DNA from 2 places in the Paraburkholderia sp. BL18I3N2 genome. Region 1 is predicted to be linked to the other one. Evidence: riboswitches for the same ligand, from Rfam matches in the RefSeq annotation. Region 1 holds a riboswitch; the other holds the start of a gene.
What was found. Region 1 has a riboswitch for glycine ahead of B0G75_RS35105 (D-amino acid dehydrogenase). Riboswitches for the same ligand answer to the same signal wherever they lie in the genome.

Region 1 (3,202 bases):
TCGCTCAAGCTCGAAGCGCGCTTCGGTGACGGAACTGCCGCGGCGCTTCGCAGCCTCGGCCATGAAGTCGATGTGCTGCTGCCCTACGACGAAACGATGGGCCATGCGGGTGCGATCATCCGTTATCCGAATGGATATTTCGAAGGAGGACACGATCCGCGCAGCGACGGCGCGGCGATCGGCTGGTGACGGACGTTCCCCGCATGATGCTTCATGCCGGGAACGCGGCGGTCAGCGCAGCGCTTCGCCGCGCGCCATGCTTCCGGAAGGCGGAACGGCGACCTGAACCGGTTTCCCCGGCCACTTCCCGAGCACGGCTTCCGCGACGATTTCCGCTGTCGCCGCCGAAAGCGTCCATCCGAGATGCCCGTGCCCGGTGTTGTAAAACACGCCGGGGCGCCTGCCCTGCCCGACCTTCGGCAGCATGCTCGGCAACATCGGGCGCAGGCCGCTCCACGGGATCACGCGCGCGGTCGATACTTCAGGAAAGTAGCGCCGCGTCCATTCGACGAGCGGCGCGATGCGGTCCGCGCGGATATCGCGGTTGAAGCCGTTCAGTTCCGCCGTGCCCGCGACGCGGAAACGATCCGCGCCGAGGCGGCTCGTGACGATCTTCGCGCGGTCGTCGAGCAGGCTGACCCACGGCGCGTGCTCGCGGCTGCGCGCATCGTCGAGACAGACGGTGATCGAATAGCCTTTGACGGGATAGACGTTGACGTGATCGCCGGCCATCGAGGCAAACTCTCGGCTGCCGACGCCCGCGCAGATCACGATGCCGTCGAACTGAAGAACCTGTTCTTCGCCCGCCTGCTCGACCGTCAGCGCGACGCGGCCCGCCTGATCATCGATCGATTTGACCGACGTGTCGTAACGGAATTCGACGCCGTGACGCACGCAGGCATCGGCGAGACCGCGCGTGAACTTGTGGATGTCGCCGGTCGAATCCGAGGGCGTGAAGAAGCCCGCGTGAAAACTGCCCTTAAGCGCCGGCTCGATCGACGCGATTTCCTGCGCGGTGACCGCATGGCGCGCCAGGCCCGCGCCGTTGAGAATCTCGTTGACCTTCGACGCGGCCTCGAACTCCTTGCGTGTCGCGTAAAAATGCAGGATGCCGCGCCGCTCCAGATCGAAGTCGATGCGCTCCGTGTCCGCGATGCGGAACAGATGTTCGCGCGCGGCGAGCGCGAGGCGCACGGTCTCGGCCGTGTTGGCACGATAGTTCGGAACCTGCCGCAGGAACTCGCCCATCCAGCTGTACTTGTGCCAGCCGGGGCGCGGGTTCATCAGCAAGGGCGCGTCGCGCGTGAACATCCACTTGAGGCCCTTCAGCACGGTTGCGCGGCTGTTCCAGACTTCCGCATTGCTGGCCGAGAGCTGCCCGCCGTTGGCGAAGGAGGTTTCCATCGCCGCATAACGATGACGTTCGAGCACGGTGACGCGCAGGCCGCGCTGCGCGAGCGCGTAAGCGGTCGTGACGCCGGTGATCCCGGCGCCGATGATGGCGATTCGTGACATGACATGGTCCAGTTTTCGTTGAGCATCGCCGGCCGTATATAGCCGGCACCGATGCCCCATCTGTCCATGTACCTGAGAGTTTCGCCCGCACGCCGTGCATTGCTGCCGGCCGGAGCTCCCCTTCGGTGGGCGCGCATGGCGCCGCTCTCCAGATGTTCCGGCGCGCACGGTCCTTTTGCCTGAGAGTTTCCGGGGCGGTTGCTCCGTCGGCGTCGTCGCGGGGGACGAGCTCTTCCGTGGCGCGTTGTCGAACGCCTTGACGATACCCATCCTAAATGCGCCTGGCAAGCCCTTCTTTCTTTCATCCTGCTCCCCGAGGTTCCACGCGGACAGACACGACTCTCCCGAGCAGGAGATCTTCGACGTGGGCTTTAAGAGCTGCATGAAGCGCAGCCGCAGTTAAGAGAACACATCGAGATGCGACGCACGCGTTTTCGCAAGTAGCGCGTTCGATGAATGGCGGCGGGCGCTCGGCATGCGTTACAACATTGAAGTCACTTCTTGGACCCTCCCCGTGAGATTGTCGGCATATATTCAGCGCGCTCACTGCGAGAGCCTTCTCAACCGACCGCCGACCACTCATAAACGTCGCGTGCCAGCGGGCCCGGGTCATCATGAGCTGATACTAGGAAGCCCTGTTGCTCAAGGCTCCAGCTTTGCTCGCCAAGGATATTTTCAATCTTCTCGCGGTCGAGCGCGGGCATGCCGTCGGTTGCCGGCGTCATGACAAAAAGCCCCAGGCCTCAGTCCTGAAGCCGGTTCACCCGGGCATACGTCGTCAGGTCTCTCGATGCGCGCAAGAAATTCAGCTCAACGCTAGTCGGAGTCTTGTACACCGCTGAGATGACGCTCCCAGCCTTGCCGGGGGGCGTGAGATTGAATTCGAGTCAGTGAGACTGACCCTTGGATTATCAAGAAGCGCCCGTTGCGGCTCGGTACTGATTCTCTCAAACGATAACCCGGCAATCTTCCTCAACTCGTCATCAACAAGACGGCACACAGCGGCGTTGTCGAGGGTGATGAATTCACCGGTCTTCCGTTCTTCGCGAGGCACAAGAGGCACGACGTCGTAATAGAGCCGACTCAGAACAGCGTCCACGGCCACGCCTGAACATCTCGTCGTAAATGGCCTCTGTCACGTTCGCGATGGGCGTCGGAATGCTAAACCCGGCGTTGACGAAAAGCAGGTCGATGGTTTTGAACTCGGCTTTTACCTGAGCGGCGAGCGCGTCGATGTCGGTCAATGATCGCGCGTCGCTCGAAACCACGAGTGCCTCGTTCCCAAGGGCTCTGTCACGTTGCCGACCCTGTGACGAGATATGGGCGAAGACAGCCGTGTGTCAGAAAACGGCGGACGGATCTTGGGTAACGCCGGTGAAAAATCGCCATGCTTCAAATCGTGCGGCGAGTTGTTTCCGATAGAGCGATGCGCGTAGCAGGTGCCGCTTGAGCGCGAAGTGTTGCCGGATCGGACCAAAGCACGACAGGAAAACTTGCGTGCGCCCGGGCAGTCGAAAGCCTCGCATCCGGCGCTCGCGTTCGCGCGTAGGCTGATGGCTGTTTTCGGCCCTGTTGTTCACGCGCGCAGGCCTTGACGAATACGTGCTTCACGTTAGCGAGCTCCGGGAGCTCGGTTTTTGCGGCTGGGTAACTGCGTAGCTGGTCGGTGACGATCTTCTTCGGTAGC
Region 2 (3,202 bases), on a different contig from region 1:
TCGCTCTTCGGTTGCGTGAAGGGTCCGAGCGGCAGCGTTTCGGTGCGGCGGATCGTCTTCGGAATGACGGCGTCGATCAGCGCGGCGCGCGACGCAAAGCCGAGGGCTTCGAGCATGGCGTGCTGGTCGGCCGCGTCCGGGCCGATATGCCGTTCGGCGAAGGCGTCATGCACTTCGAGCGCGGCGAGCGAGAGAGGAGTGCGGTTCATCAGACGATCCGGGTGTTCGAGCTTCATGGGTGTTCCTGGCGGTGCGGCTGTCCTGCGACTTTCTGAAGGACGCGCCGCACCTGTCGGGTTAAACGTAAAGGTGAATCAGGCGCCGATTGACTTGGTGTAAGCGTCGGCGTCGATCAGACGGTCTTGCGTGGCGTCCGCAGCCGGCTTGATCTTGAAGAGCCAGCTTTCGTACGGCGTGCTGTTGACCGAATCAGGTGTGTCGGCCACGGCGGTGTTCGCTTCGATGATCTCGCCCGAGACCGGCGCGTAGATATCGGAAGCGGCCTTCACCGATTCGATGACGGCGACGGTGTCGCCCGCGGTAACGGTCTTGCCCAGTTCCTGGACTTCGAAGAAGACGATATCGCCGAGCGCTTCCTGGGCGTGGTCGGTGATGCCGACCGTCAGCGTGCCGTCCGCCTCGGTGCGGACCCACTCGTGCGATTCGGTGTATTTCAGATCGGCCGGGATGCTCATCGGATGCTCCTATGCGGTGTGATTCGGTTGTAACTTGGGAAGTAGACGCACGCGCAGGTTTGCTTAAACCGCGAGCACTTTGCCATTGCGCACGAACGGCAGTTTTACCACGCTTGCGGGGACGTTTTTGTCACGAATCTGAACGTGTACTGTGTCGCCCGGCTGCACGCCTTTCGGCACACGCGCGAAGGCGATCGATTCCTGCATGGTCGGGGAAAACGTACCGCTGGTGATTTCGCCTTCGCCCTGCGGCGTGACGACTTTCTGATGAGCACGCAGCACGCCCGCCGCCTTGCCGTTTTCCTTCAGCAGGATCAAACCGACGAACGCAGCCTGCGAGCCGTCCGCTTCCAGCTTGCCCTTGCCGACGAAGTCGCGCGGCGAGGTGAGGTCGACGGTCCAGGCGAGCCCGGCGTCGAGCGGCGAGACGTCGTCGTCCATGTCCTGGCCGTACAGGTTCATGCCGGCTTCGAGCCGCAGCGTGTCGCGCGCGCCGAGACCAGCCGGGCGCACGCCTTGAGCTTGCAATGCATTCCACAGCGCTTCGACGTGATCTGCGGGGACGATGATTTCGAAGCCGTCTTCGCCGGTGTAGCCGGTGCGAGCGACGGTCAATTCGCCGAACGGCGTGTCTTCGATACGTGCGGCGTTGAAGGGCTTCAGCGCTTCAGTGGCGGCGCGTGCGGCCGGCACGGTTTGCCAGACCTTTTCGCGCGCATTCGGACCTTGTACAGCGACGATCGCATAGTCGCGGCGCGGCGTGATGGTCAGGCCAAAGCTGCCTTCGGCGTTGAGCTGGCCGAACCAGGCGATATCTTTATCAGCGGTGCCGGCGTTGACGACCACGCGGAAGTGGTCTTCGCCGAAGTAATAGACGATCAGATCGTCGATCACGCCGCCATTCGGATTCAGCAGACAGGAATACAGTGCGCGGCCGGGCGTTTGCAGCTTGGCGACGTTGTTCGCCAGCGCGTATTCGAAGAAAGCGCGCACGCGCTCGCCGGTGAAATCGACGACGCACATGTGCGAGACGTCGAACATGCCGGCGTCGGTGCGCACGGCGCGGTGTTCGTCGATCTGCGAGCCGTAATTGACGGGCATGTCCCAGCCGCCGAAATCGACCATGCGGGCATTGAGCGCACGATGGGTGGCGTTGAGCGGGGTGTGTTTGAGTTCGGTCATGGGGCCTCGGGCGTCTCGCGAAACAAAAAAGGCCATGCGGCGCTACGCCTCGCGGCCTTTCGGCTGCGAGCGATGCGTTGCATGGCCCCTCTGTCCTCGATACCTGAGAGATTGCGTTGCCGTGGTCACGTTGACGTGCCGCGGTGAAACGCGCGCCCCTTCGGTGGGCAGCTTGCCAGATCCGCTCGATTAAAAACGACGCAGACGGCTACTGCCGCTCTCCAGAGTGCGAAAAACCTGTGCCTCGATGTTGCCTGGACGCGGGTTTTTCGACGCGGTCGGTCCTTTTGCCTGAGAGTTTGCGGGTGTGCCCCTTCGGCGGCGCGGCCTGCGGTTTTCTGCGGCCAGCACGCTCTCCCGACGCGTGCGGCGAATGTACGCGAGGGCCGGGGGCTTGTCAAATAAAGGCCCGTGAGCGGCGCGGCGGTTGACTTGGCGCCTTTGCAGCTGTCAAAAAAAGCGCGGGACGTGATGCCCGCGCTCGTACTGTTTCGGTGTGGAATCTGAAATTGATTCTGGCGCGATTATTCGCCGATAGCGTGTGCCGCGTTGTCCAGTTCCTGGTTCAGCACGCGCTGTTCGTCGCCGGACAGGCCGCCGCCATGCTGCGCGGCCATGTCGTGCGCTTCCTGACGGATCACGTCGAGACGATGGTGCAGCGCGCCGCCTTGGGGCGGCGGGTAATAACCCTGATTCACGCGGTTGTCGATCCGGCGGCTGAGATTGTCGATGCGGCCGTCGACCTGACGCAGGCGCTGATCCGCGATCTGTTGCGGGTTGGGACGAGGCGCCGGCTGGGATTGAGGCGCCACCACACAGGCGGCGAGGGAACTGAGCAAGGCACACGCGGCGAGCGCACGGATAGTACGGGGCATGGACACTCCGGAAGTCATTGTCGTTTTGTGGTGCTACCCCGGTAGCAACGGATGACCACCGGGCCGCGCTGACCGGCGGCGCGGCCTGATTTGTAACGTTATATTCCTTTCGCGCTTGTCAGCGTTCTCTGGCCCGCACCGCGTGCACGGCGAGTGCAGTTTTAGGTATACAAGTCGTTTCGACGCGCAGGCCAAACCGTCAACGAATCCGATCGAACGGCAGCCGGACGCCTTCTTCCGAGCTTCGGGTGGCAAGCTCGATAACCGTCATTACGTCGACGGCGTCCTGTGCGCTCACTGGGAATTTGACGCCGTTCTGGATCGCGTCGGCCACCGCAATATAAAACCCGGTGTACTCACCATTGCGCGTCGGCAACTCGCGCTCGACTTCCTGATCGCCTTCCAGCACGCGCAGCACACCTGCGGCATTGCCCGCGCCGAAGCCGTCGT

Region 2: another riboswitch for glycine. It lies ahead of gcvT (glycine cleavage system aminomethyltransferase GcvT); the one in region 1 lies ahead of B0G75_RS35105 (D-amino acid dehydrogenase).

What each region holds. Positions count from the first base shown of each region.
Region 1 is NZ_PVNC01000023.1:75,346-78,547, reverse strand. It holds gene B0G75_RS35110 (gamma-glutamyltransferase family protein) at 1-189, shown strand, start outside; gene B0G75_RS35105 (D-amino acid dehydrogenase) at 232-1,575, opposite strand; glycine riboswitch at 1,573-1,670, opposite strand; glycine riboswitch at 1,673-1,763, opposite strand; gene B0G75_RS40910 (hypothetical protein) at 2,076-2,240, opposite strand; gene B0G75_RS35100 (SDR family NAD(P)-dependent oxidoreductase) at 2,541-2,834, opposite strand; partial or broken gene B0G75_RS35095 (IS6 family transposase) at 2,856-3,202, opposite strand, start outside.
Region 2 is NZ_PVNC01000002.1:620,163-623,364, forward strand. It holds gene gcvP (aminomethyl-transferring glycine dehydrogenase) at 1-236, opposite strand, end outside; gene gcvH (glycine cleavage system protein GcvH) at 315-695, opposite strand; gene gcvT (glycine cleavage system aminomethyltransferase GcvT) at 759-1,877, opposite strand; glycine riboswitch at 1,958-2,112, opposite strand; glycine riboswitch at 2,146-2,247, opposite strand; gene B0G75_RS08695 (hypothetical protein) at 2,402-2,752, opposite strand; gene B0G75_RS08700 (oxidoreductase) at 2,952-3,202, opposite strand, start outside.